DNA from 3 places in the Planococcus shenhongbingii genome. Region 2 is predicted to be linked to each of the others. Evidence: a T-box and tRNA genes for the amino acid it is inferred to sense, from the RefSeq annotation. Region 2 holds a T-box; the other regions hold tRNA genes.
The links. A T-box is a leader RNA that pairs with one kind of tRNA and senses whether it is charged. The one in region 2 lies ahead of serS (serine--tRNA ligase), so its partner is inferred to be a tRNA-Ser.
Positions count from the first base shown of each region.

Region 1: it has a tRNA-Ser gene. The T-box ahead of serS (serine--tRNA ligase) is inferred to sense a tRNA for this amino acid. The anticodon was not compared.
Region 3: it has a tRNA-Ser gene. The T-box ahead of serS (serine--tRNA ligase) is inferred to sense a tRNA for this amino acid. The anticodon was not compared.

Region 1 is NZ_CP129235.1:1,328,429-1,335,425, reverse strand. It holds gene menB (1,4-dihydroxy-2-naphthoyl-CoA synthase) at 1-218, opposite strand, end outside; gene menH (2-succinyl-6-hydroxy-2,4-cyclohexadiene-1-carboxylate synthase) at 215-1,042, opposite strand; gene menD (2-succinyl-5-enolpyruvyl-6-hydroxy-3-cyclohexene-1-carboxylic-acid synthase) at 1,042-2,739, opposite strand; gene QWY16_RS06660 (isochorismate synthase) at 2,726-4,117, opposite strand; tRNA gene QWY16_RS06655 (tRNA-Glu) at 4,659-4,730, opposite strand; tRNA gene QWY16_RS06650 (tRNA-Ser) at 4,737-4,827, opposite strand; tRNA gene QWY16_RS06645 (tRNA-Asn) at 4,832-4,906, opposite strand; tRNA gene QWY16_RS06640 (tRNA-Ile) at 4,908-4,984, opposite strand; tRNA gene QWY16_RS06635 (tRNA-Gly) at 5,002-5,075, opposite strand; tRNA gene QWY16_RS06630 (tRNA-Phe) at 5,083-5,158, opposite strand; tRNA gene QWY16_RS06625 (tRNA-Asp) at 5,176-5,251, opposite strand; tRNA gene QWY16_RS06620 (tRNA-Met) at 5,256-5,332, opposite strand; tRNA gene QWY16_RS06615 (tRNA-Ser) at 5,383-5,475, opposite strand; tRNA gene QWY16_RS06610 (tRNA-Ile) at 5,492-5,568, opposite strand; tRNA gene QWY16_RS06605 (tRNA-Met) at 5,577-5,650, opposite strand; tRNA gene QWY16_RS06600 (tRNA-Ala) at 5,670-5,745, opposite strand; tRNA gene QWY16_RS06595 (tRNA-Pro) at 5,752-5,828, opposite strand; tRNA gene QWY16_RS06590 (tRNA-Arg) at 5,857-5,933, opposite strand; tRNA gene QWY16_RS06585 (tRNA-Leu) at 5,969-6,057, opposite strand; tRNA gene QWY16_RS06580 (tRNA-Gly) at 6,086-6,160, opposite strand; tRNA gene QWY16_RS06575 (tRNA-Leu) at 6,167-6,251, opposite strand; tRNA gene QWY16_RS06570 (tRNA-Lys) at 6,275-6,350, opposite strand; tRNA gene QWY16_RS06565 (tRNA-Thr) at 6,360-6,435, opposite strand; tRNA gene QWY16_RS06560 (tRNA-Val) at 6,448-6,523, opposite strand; rRNA gene rrf (5S ribosomal RNA) at 6,533-6,648, opposite strand; rRNA gene QWY16_RS06550 (23S ribosomal RNA) at 6,771-6,997, opposite strand, start outside.
Region 2 is NZ_CP129235.1:17,945-24,941, forward strand. It holds gene QWY16_RS00060 (D-alanyl-D-alanine carboxypeptidase family protein) at 1-376, shown strand, start outside; gene pdxR (MocR-like pyridoxine biosynthesis transcription factor PdxR) at 389-1,810, opposite strand; gene pdxS (pyridoxal 5'-phosphate synthase lyase subunit PdxS) at 1,914-2,798, shown strand; gene pdxT (pyridoxal 5'-phosphate synthase glutaminase subunit PdxT) at 2,800-3,393, shown strand; T-box leader at 3,426-3,632, shown strand; gene serS (serine--tRNA ligase) at 3,698-4,972, shown strand; gene QWY16_RS00085 (alpha/beta fold hydrolase) at 5,070-5,948, shown strand; gene tadA (tRNA adenosine(34) deaminase TadA) at 5,943-6,434, opposite strand; gene QWY16_RS00095 (deoxynucleoside kinase) at 6,681-6,997, shown strand, end outside.
Region 3 is NZ_CP129235.1:1,117,619-1,124,615, forward strand. It holds rRNA gene QWY16_RS05460 (16S ribosomal RNA) at 1-345, shown strand, start outside; tRNA gene QWY16_RS05465 (tRNA-Ile) at 449-525, shown strand; tRNA gene QWY16_RS05470 (tRNA-Ala) at 535-610, shown strand; rRNA gene QWY16_RS05475 (23S ribosomal RNA) at 737-3,670, shown strand; rRNA gene rrf (5S ribosomal RNA) at 3,791-3,906, shown strand; tRNA gene QWY16_RS05485 (tRNA-Asn) at 3,920-3,994, shown strand; tRNA gene QWY16_RS05490 (tRNA-Ser) at 4,002-4,091, shown strand; tRNA gene QWY16_RS05495 (tRNA-Glu) at 4,113-4,187, shown strand; tRNA gene QWY16_RS05500 (tRNA-Val) at 4,203-4,278, shown strand; tRNA gene QWY16_RS05505 (tRNA-Met) at 4,502-4,578, shown strand; tRNA gene QWY16_RS05510 (tRNA-Asp) at 4,583-4,658, shown strand; tRNA gene QWY16_RS05515 (tRNA-Phe) at 4,676-4,751, shown strand; tRNA gene QWY16_RS05520 (tRNA-Thr) at 4,769-4,844, shown strand; tRNA gene QWY16_RS05525 (tRNA-Tyr) at 4,848-4,931, shown strand; tRNA gene QWY16_RS05530 (tRNA-Trp) at 4,939-5,012, shown strand; tRNA gene QWY16_RS05535 (tRNA-His) at 5,032-5,107, shown strand; tRNA gene QWY16_RS05540 (tRNA-His) at 5,152-5,227, shown strand; tRNA gene QWY16_RS05545 (tRNA-Gln) at 5,237-5,308, shown strand; tRNA gene QWY16_RS05550 (tRNA-Gly) at 5,314-5,388, shown strand; tRNA gene QWY16_RS05555 (tRNA-Cys) at 5,397-5,470, shown strand; tRNA gene QWY16_RS05560 (tRNA-Leu) at 5,480-5,563, shown strand; gene QWY16_RS05565 (metal-dependent hydrolase family protein) at 5,729-6,973, shown strand.

The DNA of each region.
Region 1 (6,997 bases), 1.3 Mb from region 2:
CCTGAACAGAATGCTTTCTCGCCTTCACCTGTTAAAACGATAACGCCTACTTTTGAATCGTCGCGTGCACGTGAAAATGCATCGATCATTTCATGCACTGTTTTTGGACGGAAGGCATTGCGCACTTCCGGACGGTTGATCGTAATTTTGGCTATGCCATTATACGTTTCGTATTTAATATCTTCATATGTACGTTCTGTAACCCATTCGCGTGTCATGATTTTCCTCCTCGATAATTAGAACTTAAATACTCCTTTACCATTGTAGCAAATTCAGCAGGTTTTTCCACATGTATTGCATGTCCCGCTTCAATAACGCCGTGCTGCACTTTTGGCAAGGCTTGTTTCATCTCTTCAGCAATCGCCATAAACTTCGGATCCATAGCTCCTGTTACCAATAAAACCGGCAAATTTAACTGCTTTACCTGGGACCAGTAAGACTTTTGCGTACCGGTTCCCATGCCGATTAAGCTATTAGCGAGCCCGAGCGGATTTTGATGCAGCCGTTCTGCGCGGATGGTTTGCTTAACTGTTTCCGGCAATCGTTTCTGGGTGTCAAAAAGTGGGATATTTTCCCATTTATCTACAAACGAAGTAATGCCATTTGCTAAAATCTTCAGCGCCAGCTCACTGTCTCGCTGTTGCCGATCAAGCCGTTCGTCTGCTGATTTTAATCCAGGAGAAGCACTTTCCAGTATCAGTGCCTCTATTTGCTGTGGGTAAGTGCATGCATAAGCAAGAGCTGTGCGGCCGCCCATTGAATAACCCGCAAGCGCAAAATTTTCTAATCCAAGTTGTCCGAACAGCAGATTTAAATCACGGATTTGGAGTTCCATCGTATAGCGTGCAGAATCTTCCGGTGAATCCGTCAGGCCGTGGCCAAGCAAATCAATCAGAACGATTTTATATTCCGGTAAAGCTTTCTCAATTCCACGCCATGTTTTTGTGCTTCCAGTAAAACCGTGAAGAAAAACAATAGTGGATTTCTTGTCAAAGTTTAACACTTCTAGATGGTAGCGAACATCTAAAATTTGAATCTCCATTACTTCGACAGCTCCTCGCTAAACCGGTTCCACAACTTCCGATGGACCTCCACATTTTGTTGCCTGTCTGTAAAAACTTCAATGATTTTTACAAGCTTTTGCTTGTGGCTGCGCAAAGCCGAAATCAACTCTTCTTTCGAGTGCACTGCTGCATACTCAGTATCATACATATTCGCTGCATCCTTAAAATTCATCCCTGTCGGCGTGCCGAACAAATCTTCAAAATACCGCTCTTCCTGCGATTGCGGCAAGTAAGAGAAAATTCCTCCGCCATCGTTGTTCATGATAACAATGGTCAAATCCGTATCTTGCATTTTCGAAGCTATCAAGCCATTCATGTCATGCAGGAATGACAAATCGCCGATAAATAAATACGTCGGGCGTTTTACTGCTGCCTGAACACCAAAAGCTGTCGAGACAACTCCGTCAATACCGTTCGCACCCCGGTTTGCATAAATCATCACATCACGTCCGTTGGTTTTGAAAAACGTATCCAAGTCCCGAATTGGCATACTGCTGCTGACGACGAGATGACATTTATCCAGTTCGTCGAAAAATATCTTTGCCAAGACGCCTTCATCGAGTTCGTTTTCACAATGCTGCTCCACCAATTGCCAGTACAATTTTGATGCCTGCTGCCATTTAACGGCATAGGCATTTTCTTCTTTGGCTTTGATTGGCAGCTGCCATAAGCTTTTTGCTGCCGCTTGGATATGATGGGTTACAACAGACTGGGCATCGCGCATCATCGGGCTTTCATCAAACACGACATAATTTTTGGGTTTGATTGCGGCTAAATACAATGTCAGCGGTTTCGACACCGGTTGAGGACCAATTCGGATGACCACATCTGGAATCATCGCAGCTTTGAACTGTTCACTTTTCAAAATGGCATCATATGAATCGATGATCAAATGCTGATTATCCGGTTTTACATTAGTACGCAAATTGGACAATGGATCTGCCAGAACCGGCCACTGCAAATTCTGTACAAATTCCCAAAAGGTTTCCGGCATAGGAGCAGTCATTTCTCCGACCACCAATACCCCTCTCTCTTGTTCCAATAACCCCTGCAAAAATCCCTCTGTTTCTTTATTTATTATAAGTTCACCAGTGAAATGCATCATTTCGCCCCGGCTTACATAGCTCTGCTCAAAGTCGATGCGCAGCGGTTCACGAAATGGCACATTTATATGGACAGGCCCTTTTGGTTCTGTCTTTGCTGTTGCAACTGACCGGTGGAGATGGCGAGCCAGGAATTCCAATAGATTTTGTTCTTCCGGCATCGGCAAATCAGCAGCCCATTTCACATGGGAACCAAATAAATTGATTTGATTAATAGCTTGCGGCGCACCGACTTCCCGCAATTCAGGCGGCCGGTCTGCTGTCACGACCAGTAATGGAACCCTTGCATAATAAGCTTCTACAACAGCAGGAAAATAGTTAGCAGCAGCCGTTCCTGAAGTGCAAAGCAGCATGACCGGCTTGCCGGATGCTTTAGCCATTCCCAGCGCAAAATAAGCCGCAGAACGCTCATCAATCTGCCGGTATACAGTCAAACCTTCTTGTTTCATACATGCGTAAGCAAGCGGCGTTGACCGGGAACCCGGGCTAATGACCACATCTGTGACGCCTAAGTGTATAAGTGAATGTGTAAAAGCTGATACATACTCTGTTAACGATTTACGATTCGTCACTCAATTGACCTCCAAGCGCACGAAGCATTGGTCTAAATTTAACCCAAGTTTCTGCATACTCCGACTCAGATGTAGAATCTTCTACAATCCCGCCTCCTGCATACAAATAAGCTTCTTTTTCGTTCAGCAGCGCTGACCGGATGGCTACTGCAAACTCGCCGTCGCCTTTTGCATCTATCCAACCGATTGGCGCAGCATAAAATCCTCTGTTCATCGTTTCATACTGGCGGATCAAGCTCAGCGCTTCCTGTTTCGGTTCACCGCCAAGAGCCGGGGTAGGATGCAAATCCTTAACCAAATCGAACAAAGTCGAATCTGGTTTCAATTCTCCTTCAACCGGTGTATAAAGATGCTGAATATCCCTTATCTTCATTAATTTAGGTGTTTTTGGCACAAACATATGGGAACTATGCTCGTTAAAGACTTCACTGATCATGTTAACCACAAATTGATGTTCCGAGCGGTTCTTTTTGTCATTCAGTAATTCATTGCCAAGCTTTTCATCCTTTTCCACCGTGTTGCCTCGGGGAGTGGAACCTGCCAAACATGTAGACAGGGCTAACCGGTCCTTCACTTTTACAAGCCTTTCCGGCGTAGCACCGAAGAACAATTGATTTTGTGCTTCCAAACCAAATAGGAAACTTTCAGGCTGTTCTTCAGATACTTGATAAAGAGCCGACGCAGATGAAAGCGGCTGCTCAAATTCTAATCTCAGGGAACGTGCAATCACCACTTTTTCGGCTTGTTTTGCTTTAATGAGAGCCGTCACTTTAGTAATCGAGTCCATGTATTGCTCTTTCTTAATTTCAGTACGTTCCACTACGAGCGGTTTTTGGTATTTCGGCCGTTCCATAACTTGGGCAGCATGGATCAGCCGATCACGTTCTTTCCGCAAAGCCTCAAATGCATTGAAGGTGGCGTCTTCATTTGTAATTAAATTGATGCTGACATACGCCTGATCATCTTTAATTATCATTTGAAATGATGGCACTGCAAAATAAGCTTGTGGAAAATGGGTCCATTCGCTTTGATTTTCATTTAACGGATCAAATGAAAATCCGCCAAATAATATGGGTTGCACATCTGCTTCTTCATTAACAATCTGGCTGCACAAATTCTGCCAATCTTGCTTGATTTCTTCAAACCGTCCATGATGATTTGGTGAAGCAAGAACATGGGCATGTCCAAGCCCAACTAAGGTAAATGTCTTTTCACGATTTTGCCAGAACATTCGCTTTCCTTGATAATGCTTATCCCCTGCTTCAAAAAATGCCAACGCCGACATTCTGGAGACTTCAATTGTTTCTGTGTAAAAACTGTACGCAAGATATCGCGTACTCGTATATTTTTCTGTCGATGAATTCTGTTGTGGATTCATCTTTTTCCCTCCGTTTTAAACTCGTTGCGTAAAAAATCGCAATCTGCTTCACTTTTTAATCTCTATCTTCTATCATACTCTTTTCTATTAAATTGAGCACAACATTTGCTGTATTTCCAATGAAATTGAAGGTGAATACAAAGGGAAAATTGTACAGAACGACACAATTATTTTTAGCTGACAATGGCTGCCTGGATGATTCAATAAACTTGTCTTTTAACCTTGAAAGACTTTTGTAAAGAGATTCTCAAAGTCATGCCAATCATGATAAAGATAGCAGCATTGTCTTTAGAAGTATTTTTTTGTATTGACTAGAGAGGTATGGTTTCTACCTATTGCTTTTTTAGCTGTTTTTCTTTGTAATGTGTTTGCCATTGTCATAATCGGTATAACCATACATAGCTAAACTTCATTTAAAAAGAATTATCGTTCCATTCAAGCCATTAGCAATAAAAAAAGAGCCACTTTAAAATCAAGTGACTCCTTTATTGAACTTTATCAAAAAAAGAGACATGCATTAGAATGCATGTCTCTTTTAGTATGACCCCTACGGGATTCGAACCCGTGTTACCGCCGTGAAAGGGCGGTGTCTTAACCGCTTGACCAAGGGGCCAATTACTGGCGGAGAAGGAGGGATTTGAACCCTCGCGCCGGTTTCCCGACCTACACCCTTAGCAGGGGCGCCTCTTCAGCCACTTGAGTACTTCCCCAGTATGGCTCCGAAGGTAGGATTCGAACCTACGACCATCGCATTAACAGTGCGGTGCTCTACCACTGAGCTACTTCGGAATGGTGGGCCTAAATGGACTCGAACCATCGACCTCACGCTTATCAGGCGTGCGCTCTAACCAGCTGAGCTATAGGCCCATATGTATAATAATTAATGGAGCGGGTGAAGAGAATCGAACTCTCATCATCAGCTTGGAAGGCTGAGGTTTTACCACTAAACTACACCCGCAAAAAAATGGTGGGTCAGGACGGAATCGAACCGCCGACACTTAGAGCTTCAATCTAATGCTCTACCAACTGAGCTACTGACCCATTTTGTTATGTAAAAATGGCGGTCCCGACCGGGATCGAACCGGCGATCTCCTGCGTGACAGGCAGGCATGTTAACCGCTACACCACGGGACCATTTTGGTTGCGGGGGCAGGATTTGAACCTGCGACCTCCGGGTTATGAGCCCGACGAGCTACCGAACTGCTCTACCCCGCGACAATAATATAGAAGAAATAAAAATGATAGTCCACACATTTTGAAAAAAATGGAGGAGGAAGAGGGATTCGAACCCCCGCGGGATTTGACTCCCCTGTCGGTTTTCAAGACCGATCCCTTCAGCCAAACTTGGGTATTCCTCCGTGCTAATAAAATGAATGGTGGACCTTGCAGGACTCGAACCTGCGACCGGACGGTTATGAGCCGTCTGCTCTAACCAACTGAGCTAAAGGTCCTAAAAAAGTGGCGGCAGAGGGGATCGAACCCCCGACCTTACGGGTATGAACCGTACGCTCTAGCCAGCTGAGCTACGCCGCCAGGATCTTTATTATATAGTTGGTGGAGCCTAGCGGGATCGAACCGCTGACCTCCTGCGTGCAAGGCAGGCGCTCTCCCAGCTGAGCTAAGGCCCCATTGAATGGTCGGGAAGACAGGATTCGAACCTGCGACCCCTTGGTCCCAAACCAAGTGCTCTACCAAGCTGAGCTACTTCCCGAACTGAATTGCTGAGTGGTGAAAAAATATGGCGCGCCCGAGAGGACTCGAACCTCTAACCGCTTGATTCGTAGTCAAGTACTCTATCCAATTGAGCTACGGGCGCATATGATGAAAACCTACGGTTTTTGCAAAACCAAATGGTGCCGAGGACCGGAATCGAACCGGTACGGTAGTCACCTACCGCAGGATTTTAAGTCCTGTGCGTCTGCCAGTTCCGCCACCCCGGCATAGGGTCGGCTATTGGTGCAAAAAAATTGGAGCGGAAGACGAGGTTCGAACTCGCGACCTCCACCTTGGCAAGGTGGCGTTCTACCACTGAACTACTTCCGCAAAAAATGGTGCGGGTGAAGGGAGTCGAACCCCCACGCCCGAAGGCGCTAGATCCTAAGTCTAGTGCGTCTGCCAGTTCCGCCACACCCGCGTGGCAATGAAATTGTGAAAAAATGGTGAGCCATGAAGGATTCGAACCTTCGACCCTCTGATTAAAAGTCAGATGCTCTACCAACTGAGCTAATGGCTCGAACAGGAATGGTGCCGGAGAAAGGACTTGAACCCTCAACCTACTGATTACAAGTCAGTTGCTCTACCAGTTGAGCTACTCCGGCGACAGAGAAAAATGGTGGAGGATGACGGGATCGAACCGCCGACCCTCTGCTTGTAAGGCAGATGCTCTCCCAGCTGAGCTAATCCTCCGTTATGTATGCCCAGCAATGTCCTACTCTCGCAGGGGGAAACCCCCAACTACCATTGGCGCAAAAGAGCTTAACTGCCGTGTTCGGGATGGGAACGGGTGTGGCCTCTTTGCCATCATCACTGGACTGTTTGGTTTTTAAAAGACAAGGTTTATTATACCAATCCCCGATGGGATTGCAAGCTTTTTTTGAAAAAAACTTGTGCCTTGCGCCTTCAAAACCGGATATGCGACATTGAACAAACGTATTTGGTTAAGTCCTCGATCGATTAGTATTCGTCAGCTGCACGCGTCGCCGCGCTTCCACCCCGAACCTATCTACCTCATCGTCTTTGAGGGATCTTACTTGCTTGCGCAATGGGAAATCTCATCTTGAGGGGGGCTTCGTGCTTAGATGCTTTCAGCACTTATCCCGGCCACACATAGCTACCCAGCGATGCCCCTGGCGGAACAACTGGTACACCAGCGGTGTGTCC
Region 2 (6,997 bases):
AGGAAAAGAAACTTTGCCGGTAATCAAAGGAAAAGAAGATGAAGTTAAGATTGCGGTTAAAGAACCAATTACGATGATGATCCGCACAAGTGATAAAGATTCGTATAAGCCTGAATTAGTCATTGATGAATCGTTAATGACAGATGGCAAGATTGAAGCTGAAATTGAGAAAGACCAAGTGATTGGAACTGTGAAGCTTGTAAAAGAAGAAGGCAAGGATTACGGCTATTTGAATGAAACCACTGATGCTGTAGAAGTGATTGCGACAGAAAAAGTAGAACGGGCCAACTGGTTCTCGTTGTCTATGCAAGCTGTCGGCAGCTTTATGGGCAGTATGTGGACAGGCGCACTTGATTTTGTAAAAGGATTATTCTAAATAAAAAGCAGTTCATCTTTTGGGATGAACTGCTTTTTTCAATGGGATGTTCCAGCATTCCATAAGCTGCAGGATGCCTTGTTCAATTTCATCTTCCGTCAATCCACCAAACCCCAGGACAATTTGCGGAGGAGAAACTGTTTTCCCTTCGACATCGTATGAACCTAAGCCAAAGACGCGAATGCCTGCATGTTTAGCTCGTTCAACCAATTCTCTTTCTGTGATAGAGGTTTGAATGGTTAAGACAATATGCATGCCGGCTTGCTGCCCGGATACGGTCACAGCTGGTGCAAATAACAGCAAAAGCGATGTTAAATGCTCAAGCTTTTTTTTGTAAAGTTTGCGCATCCGGTTCAAATGGCGGGAAAAATGCCCTTCTTTCATGAATTCCGATACCAGCTGCTGGTCCATACGCGGCACGGACGAAGAATAATGAAGGAAAGTCCGCTGATAAGCGCGCAGCAAGCGTTTTGGCAGAACCATATAAGCAAGCCGCAAAGATGGCATGAGCGATTTAGAAAACGTACTGATATAAATGACCCGGCCGCTTAAATCCATGCTCTGGAGGGCGGGGATAGGACGGCTCGTGTAACGGAATTCACTGTCGTAGTCGTCTTCAATGATATAGCGCTCCGGCTTTGCAGCTGCCCAGTTCAATAATTGGGCGCGTTTAGTAGCGCTGAGCACAGAGCCTGTTGGAAATTGATGAGATGGTGTGACATAGGCGATATCCACTTCTGAAGCCTCCAGTTCCATAACATTAATGCCATCGTCTTCTATGCTGATTGGCACTGCTTTTCGGTCATGGTGCGCAAAAATGCTGTGGGTTAATGGATAGCCCGGATTTTCAAAGCCAAACACGACCGTTTTATCAAGCAAACGGATCAGCAGAGGCATCAATTGTTCGGTTCCGGAGCCAATAATGATTTGCTCCGCACTACACACTACTCCCCGTGATTGAAATAAATAACGGGAAATTTCATGGCGCAATGCTTCATCACCTTGAGGATGCCCCGTCAATAGCAATTCATGGTTTATCTCATCCAGCACAACTTTTGACAATTTACGCCATGTGGAAAAAGGAAACGAATGGGTATCAATTTTTCCTGGATTAAAGTCGTACCGGTACTCAAGACGTTCATTAGCCAACGGTTCATCCTGCGGCATGTCCAGATAAGCCAATTCTTCTACCGGCTGTGCATAAAATCCTTTACGGGCTCTTGACTCAATAAACCCTTCAGCAACCAGCTGGCCATAGGCGAGTTCAACCGTAGTTTGGCTGATGTCCAGGAACTCAGCAAGCTTCCGTTTACTGGGCAACTTGGTATCGACGGAAATTTTACCAGAAATAATGGCTTGTTTTATTTCCTTGTAAAGCTGTTTATATAAAGGGGTGCTATTCTGCCGTTGAAGTTGAAACATGAGCATATCCATCATTCTTTCTCCTAACTGACCTTATGAATTAATATGAATCTGAGTATTTCTATATGGTCAAACTCTATTATACTGAAAATATTATGAAAAGGGGGAATTATTGATGAGTGAACATGGAACAGATCGTGTCAAACGAGGAATGGCAGAAATGCAAAAAGGCGGTGTTATTATGGACGTGGTCAATGCAGAGCAAGCGCGTATTGCAGAAGCTGCTGGTGCTACTGCTGTTATGGCACTGGAACGTGTCCCTTCTGATATCCGCAGAGACGGCGGTGTAGCCCGCATGGCAGACCCGCGCATTACAGAAGAAGTGATGAAAGCTGTATCCATTCCGGTGATGGCCAAAGCACGCATTGGCCATATTGTGGAGGCGCGTATACTAGAAGCGATGGGCGTTGATTACATAGATGAAAGTGAAGTGCTGACGCCGGCCGATGAAGAATTCCACTTGTTAAAAGACACTTATACCGTGCCATTTGTCTGTGGCTGCCGCAATTTGGGCGAAGCGGCGCGACGCATTGGTGAAGGGGCTTCGATGCTTCGTACAAAAGGCGAGCCGGGAACCGGCAATATTGTAGAAGCGGTCCGCCATCTGCGCCAAGTAAACGCAGAAGTGCGTAAAGTCGTGACGCTGAGCGATGATGAATTGATGACGGAAGCGCGCAATTTAGGTGCTTCCTACGAATTCCTGAAAGAAGTGAAACGCCTTGGCCGTTTGCCGATCGTCAACTTTGCGGCCGGCGGTGTTGCGACGCCTGCCGATGCTGCGTTAATGATGGAACTTGGGGCAGACGGCGTGTTTGTCGGATCCGGTATCTTCAAATCGGAAAACCCGGAACGCTTCGCTCGTGCGATTGTGGAAGCGACGACGCATTACCAGGATTACAAATTAATCGCTGAATTGTCGAAAGACCTGGGCATTGCTATGAAAGGCATTGAAATTTCCACGATTGCAGCAGGAGACCGCATGCAGGAGCGGGGCTGGTAAGATGAAACGAGTCGGAGTGCTGGCATTGCAAGGAGCTGTACGCGAGCATGTTCAATCAATTGAAGCAAGTGGAGCGGAAGCGGTCTTGGTGAAATGGCCAAAAGATCTGGAAGCTTTGGATGCCTTGATTTTGCCAGGTGGAGAAAGTACGACGATGCGCCGCTTGATCGACCGCTATAGCTTGATGGGGCCGTTACGTGAATTTGCAGCTTCTGGAAAACCGATGTTCGGCACTTGCGCAGGGTTGATTTTGCTCGCCGGCAAGGTCGTCGGATATGACGAACCTCATCTGGGCGTCATGGATGTCATCGTAGAGCGCAATTCGTTCGGCCGCCAAGTCGACAGTTTTGAAGCATCTTTATCCATTAAAGGCATTGATAATCCGTTTGAAGCGGTCTTTATCCGGGCACCGCATATTGTCAGCGCTGGTCCAACCACTGAAGTGTTGTGCGAACATGATGGGAAAATCGTCATGGCAAGAAGCGGCCAGTTTCTTGGCTGTTCATTCCATCCGGAGTTGACAAAGGATCACCGGATTACCGAATACTTTTTAAGCATGATCCCTTCAGAAACTGGTATTCTCTTGCCAAATTAATCAGTTTATAGTAAAGTATGATTAATTTAAAAGTAGAAACGTTGATGGGGAATAGTAATACGTCTGTTTTTCCAAAGAGAGCCGGTGATTGGTGCAAACCGGTGAAAAGCGCGTGTGAATCCACTCCTGAGTTGCATGGCGACACAAGCCATTGCCGGTTTAAAGGCCGTTATGTAATGAAGAGGATTGGCTTTTGCCGATCAATCAGGGTGGCAACGCGGGTAGCTCTCGTCCCTTTACCAAGGGATGAGGGCTATTTTTGTTGTCTTTTTTCCATTAACCGAAAATTGAAGGAGGAACCAGCATGTTAGACATTAAATACGTACGTGCCAATTTTGAAGAAGTAAAAACAAAACTAGCGAAACGCGGGGAAGATATTTCCGTTCTTAATGATTTCGAAGAAATGGACGCAAAGCGCCGTGAATTGATTGCCCAAACAGAAAAGTTAAAGGCAGAACGCAATGAAGCTTCACAAAACATCGCGACCATGAAACGCAATAAAGAAAATGCGGATGAAGCCATTGCGAAGATGCGTGCAGTCGGCGACGAAATCAAAGTGATTGATGATCAATTGCGGGAAGTGGAAGAGCGCTTGAATTACATCATGATGCGCGTGCCGAACATTCCGCATGACAGTGTGCCGGTCGGCGATTCTGAAGACGATAACGTGGAAATCCGCACTTGGGGCACTAAACCGGAGTTTGGGTTCGAAATCAAACCGCATTGGGATCTCGGAACAGATTTGAACATCATCGATTTTGAACGGGCCGCAAAAGTGACGGGCAGCCGTTTCGTGTTTTACCGCGGTCTTGGTGCACGCTTGGAACGCGCACTCATCAACTTCATGATGGATCTGCATCAGGAAGAACACGGCTACGAAGAAATGCTGCCGCCGTATCTGGTTAATCGCGAAAGCTTAACTGGAACGGGCCAGCTTCCAAAGTTTGAAGAAGATGCTTTCTTGATTGAAAAAGAAGATTATTTCCTGATTCCGACATCTGAAGTGCCGGTTACAAACTTTTACCGCAACGAAATTCTAGATGGGGAAATTCTGCCTCAGGCCTTTGCCTCTTACAGCGCGAATTTCCGCTCTGAAGCAGGTTCTGCGGGCCGTGACACGCGCGGGTTAATCAGACAGCATCAATTCAATAAAGTCGAACTGGTGCGCTTTGTAAAGCCGGAGGATTCTTATGATGAATTGGAGAAATTGACGGGACATGCTGAGAAAGTATTGCAGCTTCTTGGATTGCCTTACCGCGTCTTGAAAATGTGTACCGCGGATCTGGGCTTTACCGCTGCAAAAAAATACGATATTGAAGTTTGGATACCAAGTCAGGAAATGTACCGGGAAATTTCTTCTTGCAGTAATTTCGAAGATTTCCAGGCACGCCGCACCAATATCAAATTCCGCCGCGAACCAAATGGCAAGCCGGAATTTGTGCATACCTTGAACGGCAGCGGGTTAGCTATTGGGCGGACAGTAGCGGCTTTGCTGGAGAATTGCCAACAACAAGACGGATCGATTTTAATTCCGGAAATACTGCGTCCGTATATGGGCGGCAAAGACGTTATTAAATAAAAACTGAGGCTCAAAAGCAAAATGCTTTTGGGTCTTTTTTTATTTTTCGCCAGAACGGGTAAAGAACAGCTAAAGCCATTTGAGAGGAGTTGTTGATATGGAGGACCTATCATTTCAATGGATTAAAACGAACGGCATTACCTTGCATACGGCAGTAGCGGGTCCTGAAGAGGGGCCGCTTGTCATTTTACTGCACGGCTTTCCGGAATTTTGGTTTGGCTGGAAAAAGCAAATTGAACCGCTCACCAAAAAGGGCTACCGCGTCGCAGTACCGGATCAGCGCGGTTATAATTTAAGCGACAAGCCCCAAGACATCGAAAGCTATAGCTTGGATTTACTGCGGGACGATGTAGTTGGATTAATCGAGCATTTCGGCAGAACCAATGCGGCCATCATCGGCCATGACTGGGGAGGGGCAGTAGCCTGGCATTTGGCCTCTACGAAGCCGCAGTACGTTGAAAGAATGATTGCAGTCAATATTCCGCATCCCCAGGCTATGCCGAGGGTACTGAAGCGCAATCCATTGCAATGGGCAAGAAGCTCGTATATCGCTTTTTTCCAATTACCGGATTTACCGGAGAAAATGCTGGCTGCGGATTATTTCAAGACGATGGTAGGGAGCTTGGTATCAACAAGCAATCCGGATACATTTAGTGAGGAAGAGCTGGCCGCTTATCAGGAGGCATGGGATCAGCCAGGTGCGTTGACGGCCATGCTCAATTGGTACCGGGCGATCCGGCAAGGCAACGTCCTGCAAGTACCGGAACAAAAAATCAGCGTCCCTGTTCGCATCATCTGGGGGATCGGCGATCAATTCCTGTCAACGGAACTGGCAAAGGAAAGCCTGAACTTTTGCGAAGACGCTGAATTGGTGTTTGTCGGAGAAGCGACCCATTGGATCCATCATGAACAAGCTTATATCCTCAATCTGCTTATTGAGCAGTTTTTAACCAAAGAAAAAGCGGCAGCCCTATAAGAGCTCCCGCTTTTTCTTTTTCTTATGCTCCCTAAGTGTACGGAAAAATTGGGTAAGCAACCCTCCGCATTCCTCAGCCATTACATTTTCAGTAACATCACATTGATGGTTGAAGCGGTCATCGTTAAGCAGCCGGTACAGTGAATCGACGCTGCCGGCCTTGGCATCGCGTGCCCCGTAGATGACCCTTGGAATGCGGGACTGCAAAATGGCACCTGCACACATTGGGCATGGCTCTAACGTTACGTAAAGATTGGTGTTCTCCAGGCGCCAGCTGCCAATTTGCTGGCAGGCTTCTTGAATAGCTAAAAGTTCGGCGTGCGTTACTGCGTTTTGGGTAGTTTCCCGCAAGTTATGTGCCCGTGCAATCACTTTTCCTTCATGCACGATAACCGCTCCAATCGGGACTTCTCCTTTTGCTGCCGCTTTTTGGGCTTCTTCAATCGCGAGGCCCATATAATAATGGTCTTGTTCAATTCCGTTCATCATTCATCTCTCCTTACTTGCAAGTGTATCATTTTTTGAACAGCAAAAATAAAGAAGTCTTCTCTTACAGAGGGGAAAAGAATAAAAAGTGTTGGCCACTTAAGCAAAGCCTAAGATCAGCGAGGGAAAACTTTGAAAGCGTCTATCCATTAAATTAGGGCATGCTTTTTTTCTATTTTTAAAAGGAAGTCTGTGTTAAAATGAATGGCACTGTACAACACTTGAACAGAAAGAGGGGAACTTCCCATGCCGGTGCCATTTATAACGGTAGAAGGTCCGATTGGCGTTGGCAAAACGTCACTGGCAAAAGCAATTGCTGACCACCATCAATTTCAGATGTTAAAAGAAATTGTCGATGAAAATCCGTTTCTTACTAAATTTTATGAAGACATTGAGGAATGGAGTTTCCAGACTGAAATGTTCTTTTTATGCAACCGCTATAAGCAGTTGTCTGATATTCAAAAGAAATTCATCTCTAAACGTGAGCCTGTCGCAGCGGATTATCATATTTTCAAGAACTTGATTTTTGCGAAGCGCACATTGCCGGCAGCTGAGTATGCCAA
Region 3 (6,997 bases), 1.1 Mb from region 2:
ATCATGCCCCTTATGACCTGGGCTACACACGTGCTACAATGGACGGTACAAAGGGTCGCCAACCCGCGAGGGGGAGCCAATCCCAGAAAACCGTTCTCAGTTCGGATTGCAGGCTGCAACTCGCCTGCATGAAGCCGGAATCGCTAGTAATCGTGGATCAGCATGCCACGGTGAATACGTTCCCGGGCCTTGTACACACCGCCCGTCACACCACGAGAGTTTGTAACACCCGAAGTCGGTGAGGTAACCCCTTGTGGGAGCCAGCCGCCGAAGGTGGGACAGATGATTGGGGTGAAGTCGTAACAAGGTAGCCGTATCGGAAGGTGCGGCTGGATCACCTCCTTTCTAAGGATTACTTCGGAACGGAACCTCACGGTTCCGGTTGACGTTTTGCGTTCGGTTTTGAAGGTTCGTTGAACCCTTCTTTATCTCAATTGAATTCCCAAGAGGGCCTATAGCTCAGCTGGTTAGAGCGCACGCCTGATAAGCGTGAGGTCGATGGTTCGAGTCCATTTAGGCCCACCATACCTTCTTGGGGCCTTAGCTCAGCTGGGAGAGCGCCTGCCTTGCACGCAGGAGGTCAGCGGTTCGATCCCGCTAGGCTCCACCAATCATTCCATACCGTTGGAATGACCTTGTTCTTTGAAAACTGGATATGACGACATTGAAACAAACGAAACAACGCAACACAAGTGATGAGACCGAGCGATCGGTCGACTTTCTATGTAACCAACTTGGTTAAGTTAGAAAGGGCGCACGGTGGATGCCTTGGCACTAGGAGCCGAAGAAGGACGGCACTAACACCGATATGCTCCGGGGAGCTGTAAGTGAGCATTGATCCGGAGATTTCCGAATGGGGGAACCCCCTGCCCGTAATGGGGCAGGATCCATGTGTGAATTCATAGCACATGAGAAGGCAGACCCAGGGAACTGAAACATCTAAGTACCTGGAGGAACAGAAAGCAAATGCGATTCCCTGAGTAGCGGCGAGCGAAACGGGAACAGCCCAAACCAAGAGGCTTGCCTCTTGGGGTTGTAGGACACTCAATACGGAGTTACAAAAGCACGCGTTAGGCGAAGCGACCTGGAACGGTCCGCGACACTGGGTAACAGCCCCGTAGCCGAAAAGGCGTGCCCTCCTGAGTGGATCCTGAGTACGGCGGAACACGTGAAATTCCGTCGGAATCCGGGAGGACCATCTCCCAAGGCTAAATACTCCCTAGTGACCGATAGTGAACCAGTACCGTGAGGGAAAGGTGAAAAGCACCCCGGAAGGGGAGTGAAACAGATCCTGAAACCGTGTGCCTACAACTAGTCAAAGCCCGTTCATGGGTGATGGCGTGCCTTTTGTAGAATGAACCGGCGAGTTACGATTGCATGCAAGGTTAAGATGAGAAGTCGGAGCCGCAGCGAAAGCGAGTCTGAACAGGGCGAATGAGTATGCAGTTGTAGACCCGAAACCAGGTGATCTACCCATGTCCAGGGTGAAGGTAAGGTAACACTTACTGGAGGCCCGAACCCACGCACGTTGAAAAGTGCGGGGATGAGGTGTGGGTAGCGGAGAAATTCCAATCGAACCTGGAGATAGCTGGTTCTCTCCGAAATAGCTTTAGGGCTAGCCTCAAGATTGAGAATCCTGGAGGTAGAGCACTGTTTGGACTAGGGGCCCATCCCGGGTTACCGAATTCAGACAAACTCCGAATGCCAGTGATTTATGCTTGGGAGTCAGACTGCGAGTGATAAGATCCGTAGTCAAGAGGGAAACAGCCCAGACCACCAGCTAAGGTCCCCAAATATCCGTTAAGTGGAAAAGGATGTGGCGTTGCTTAGACAACCAGGATGTTGGCTTAGAAGCAGCCATCATTTAAAGAGTGCGTAATAGCTCACTGGTCGAGTGACACTGCGCCGAAAATGTACCGGGGCTAAACGGATTACCGAAGCTGTGGATGGACATCAACGATGTCCGTGGTAGGAGAGCGTTCTAAGGGCGTTGAAGCGGAACCGGAAGGATTCGTGGAGCGCTTAGAAGTGAGAATGCCGGTATGAGTAACGAAAGACGGGTGAGAATCCCGTCCACCGAATGCCCAAGGTTTCCTGAGGAAGGCTCGTCCGCTCAGGGTCAGTCGGGACCTAAGTCGAGGCCGATAGGCGTAGACGATGGACAACAGGTTGATATTCCTGTACCACCTCCCCGCCGTTTGAGCAATGGGGGGACGCAGAAGGATAAGGCGAGCGCGCCGTTGGTTGAGCGCGTCCAAGCCGTGAGGCGGGAAATGAGGCAAATCCCATTTCCATAACGTTGAGCGGTGACGGCAAGGGGCGTATGCCCTGGAGTCCCTGATTTCACACTGCCAAGAAAAGCCTCTAGCGAGGCGGGAGGTGCCCGTACCGCAAACCGACACAGGTAGGCGAGAAGAGAATTCTAAGGTGAGCGAGTGAACTCTCGTTAAGGAACTCGGCAAAATGACCCCGTAACTTCGGGAGAAGGGGTGCTCTGGTAGGGTGTTACAGCCCGAGAGAGCCGCAGTGAATAGGCCCAGGCGACTGTTTAGCAAAAACACAGGTCTCTGCCAAACCGTAAGGTGACGTATAGGGGCTGACGCCTGCCCGGTGCTGGAAGGTTAAGGGGAGTGCTTAGCGCAAGCGAAGGTGCGAACTGAAGCCCCAGTAAACGGCGGCCGTAACTATAACGGTCCTAAGGTAGCGAAATTCCTTGTCGGGTAAGTTCCGACCCGCACGAAAGGCGTAACGATCTGGGCACTGTCTCAACGAGAGACTCGGTGAAATTATAGTACCTGTGAAGATGCAGGTTACCCGCGACAGGACGGAAAGACCCCGTGGAGCTTTACTGTAGCCTGATATTGACTTTTGGTGCAACTTGTACAGGATAGGTAGGAGCCTTTGAGCCCGGAGCGCCAGCTTCGGGGGAGGCGTCGGTGGGATACTACCCTGGTTGTATTGAAATTCTAACCCGCACCCCTGATCGGGGTGGGAGACAGTGTCAGGCGGGCAGTTTGACTGGGGCGGTCGCCTCCTAAAGAGTAACGGAGGCGCCCAAAGGTTCCCTCAGAATGGTTGGAAATCATTCGCAGAGTGTAAAGGCACAAGGGAGCTTGACTGCGAGACGGACAGGTCGAGCAGGGTCGAAAGACGGGCTTAGTGATCCGGTGGTTCCGCATGGAAGGGCCATCGCTCAACGGATAAAAGCTACCCCGGGGATAACAGGCTTATCTCCCCCAAGAGTCCACATCGACGGGGAGGTTTGGCACCTCGATGTCGGCTCATCGCATCCTGGGGCTGTAGTCGGTCCCAAGGGTTGGGCTGTTCGCCCATTAAAGCGGTACGCGAGCTGGGTTCAGAACGTCGTGAGACAGTTCGGTCCCTATCCGTCGCGGGCGCAGGAAATTTGAGAGGAGCTGTCCTTAGTACGAGAGGACCGGGATGGACACACCGCTGGTGTACCAGTTGTTCCGCCAGGGGCATCGCTGGGTAGCTATGTGTGGCCGGGATAAGTGCTGAAAGCATCTAAGCACGAAGCCCCCCTCAAGATGAGATTTCCCATTGCGCAAGCAAGTAAGATCCCTCAAAGACGATGAGGTAGATAGGTTCGGGGTGGAAGCGCGGCGACGCGTGCAGCTGACGAATACTAATCGATCGAGGACTTAACCAAACTGTTTGTTCAATGTCGCATATCCGGTTTTGAAGGCGCAAGTAAAAAGTTTTTTCAAAAAAAGCTTGATATACTTTATATTATTGGTATAATAAAACTTGTCTTTCAAAACAAAATTAGTCTGGTGATGATGGCAAAGAGGCCACACCCGTTCCCATCCCGAACACGGCAGTTAAGCTCTTTTGCGCCAATGGTAGTTGGGGGTTTCCCCCTGCGAGAGTAGGACGTTGCCAGGCTGATCAATATTATTCCGAAGTAGCTCAGTGGTAGAGCACCGCACTGTTAATGCGATGGTCGTAGGTTCGAATCCTACCTTCGGAGCCATTCTTTTGGAGAGCTGTCCGAGTGGCCGAAGGAGCATGATTGGAAATCATGTAGGCGGGCAACCGTCTCAAGGGTTCGAATCCCTTGCTCTCCGCCAGTAGATAACTTCAATAATCAAGGCCCCTTGGTCAAGCGGTTAAGACACCGCCCTTTCACGGCGGTAACACGGGTTCGAATCCCGTAGGGGTCACCAACACTTTAATTACCTGGAGGATTAGCTCAGCTGGGAGAGCATCTGCCTTACAAGCAGAGGGTCGGCGGTTCGATCCCGTCATCCTCCACCATTTCCTAAATACATAACTTCAACAAGGCGTTAAAAATTTTCTTCTATATAATATAATGGCCATTGAAGAAGTAGACGGAAAGAAAATCATCACCTATATTATTGTCGCGGGTAGAGCAAATCGCTGAACGAAGACAGCGATTAACACCGAAGCAGCCGAAGGCGATGCAGGTGTCCATTACGAAACGCGCGTAAGAGAAACAAAGTATCACCTATATTATTGTCGCGGGGTAGAGCAGTTCGGTAGCTCGTCGGGCTCATAACCCGGAGGTCGCAGGTTCAAATCCTGCCCCCGCAACCAAAATGGTCCCGTGGTGTAGCGGTTAACATGCCTGCCTGTCACGCAGGAGATCGCCGGTTCGATCCCGGTCGGGACCGCCATTTTTACATAACAAAATGGGTCAGTAGCTCAGTTGGTAGAGCATTAGATTGAAGCTCTAAGTGTCGGCGGTTCGATTCCGTCCTGACCCACCATTTTTTTATATCTCCATGCCGGAGTAGCTCAACTGGTAGAGCAACTGACTTGTAATCAGTAGGTTGAGGGTTCAAGTCCTTTCTCCGGCACCACTAGGTGGGGTAGCGAAGTGGCTAAACGCGGCGGACTGTAAATCCGCTCCTTCGGGTTCGGCAGTTCGAATCTGCCCCCCACCACCAGTTTTATAGGGGCATAGTTTAACGGTAGAACAGAGGTCTCCAAAACCTCCGATGTGGGTTCGATTCCTACTGCCCCTGCCAATTTTTAAATTATATGATGGCGGTCGTGGCGAAGTGGTTAACGCACCGGATTGTGATTCCGGCACTCGGGGGTTCAATTCCCCTCGTCCGCCCCATGTTTTTTATTTTAATGAATGATTTATATACTAATGATAATATGGCGGTCGTGGCGAAGTGGTTAACGCACCGGATTGTGATTCCGGCATTCGGGGGTTCAATTCCCCTCGTCCGCCCCATCCAGTTATTGGGGTATAGCCAAGCGGTAAGGCAACGGGTTTTGATCCCGTCATGCCCTGGTTCGAATCCAGGTACCCCAGCTTTTGCGGAAGTAGTTCAGTGGTAGAACGCCACCTTGCCAAGGTGGAGGTCGCGGGTTCGACCCCCGTCTTCCGCTCCAACATTTTTGGCGGCATAGCCAAGTGGTAAGGCATGGGTCTGCAACACCCTTATCACCGGTTCGAGTCCGGTTGCCGCCTCCATAATAATTTGCCGGCGTGGCGGAATTGGCAGACGCGCGGGACTCAAAATCCCGTTCCTTCACGGGAGTGTCGGTTCGACCCCGACCGCCGGTATCTTTTAAAAGGACCTGCCTGTCCTTTATAAGCCCCCAGTTTTGATTAACTTCAAAACTGGGGGCTTTTTTGTGCTTTCTTTCTTTAGCAAAGAACTTTGCATCTTTTATTATAAATGATATTGTTATTAATATTCAGACAATTCATAGGGATGGAGGAGATGCTATGACTTATAAGTTGATTAAGAACGGGCATTTAATTGATGGAACGGGGAATCAGGTATTTCATGAAGCAGCGATACTTTTAAACGGCAACCGTATAGAAGTTATAGGAAAGCTTTCAGAAATGAAAATTCCTGAAGAAGGTATAGAGGAAATTGATGCACAAGGCGGTTATATTCTTCCAGGATTGATTGATACACATGTGCATATCGCTATGCAGATAAAAGATATACGCGAAACTTTAAAGACACCGTTCGCCTTAAAATTTTATGAAGCAATCGGCTATATGAAAAACACTCTTAATGCTGGAGTGACTACTGTCCGTGATGCAGGATTTGCGGATTTTGGCATTAAACAAGCAGTAGAAAACAGGTTGGTTGCGGGTCCTCGGATGCAGCTGAGCATTAATCCTCTAACAATTACAGGTGGACATGGAGACTCCTGGATGAGATCGGGGCTGGACATTACCGCTAAAAGCTATCCGGGAATGCCAGAAGGGATTTGTGACGGCCCCGAACAGGTGAGGCAAAGAGTTAGGGAAATGCTCAGAGCGGGTGCTGAAGTAATTAAAGTACATGCGACAGGAGGAGTGATGAGTCCGACAGATCATCCGGAATTCACCCAGTATTCCCAAGAAGAGTTGTCGATTATTGTAGAAGAAGCGACATTCCGGGGTGGCATAAAAGTAATGGCACACGCCCAAGGAGCTGAAGGTATAAAAAATGCCGTGCGTGCAGGCATTCATTCGATTGAACATGGCATCTTTTTGGATGATGAAGCGATACAGTTGATGCTCGAAAAAGGGACTTATCTGGTGCCGACTTTACTGGCCCCGGTATCAGTTGTAGAAGCAAGTAAAATGAATGAAAGCATGCCGGATTATGCAGTAAAAAAAGCAGCTGAAATAGTGGAGGTCCATAAAGAAAGCATAGCAAAAGCTTATCAAGCAGGAGTCAAAATCGCAATGGGGACTGATGCTGGGGTAATGGCCCATGGCACAAACTTGCGTGAACTGGGCTTAATGTGTGAGATCGGCATGTCTCCGATGGAGGCCATTGTAGCAACCACCAAAGTGGCTGCAGAGTGTTTGGGATGGGATGAACAAATTGGAACTGTTGAGGCCGGGAAATTGGCGGATATAATTATCACAAAAAACAATCCTATAGAAGATATTCGCTCTCTTGAAAATACAGACAATATAGTAGCCGTGATCAAAGATGGAATTATAGAAAAGAATTTGATTTTTTAAATACCTTAATTAGGCAGAAATATG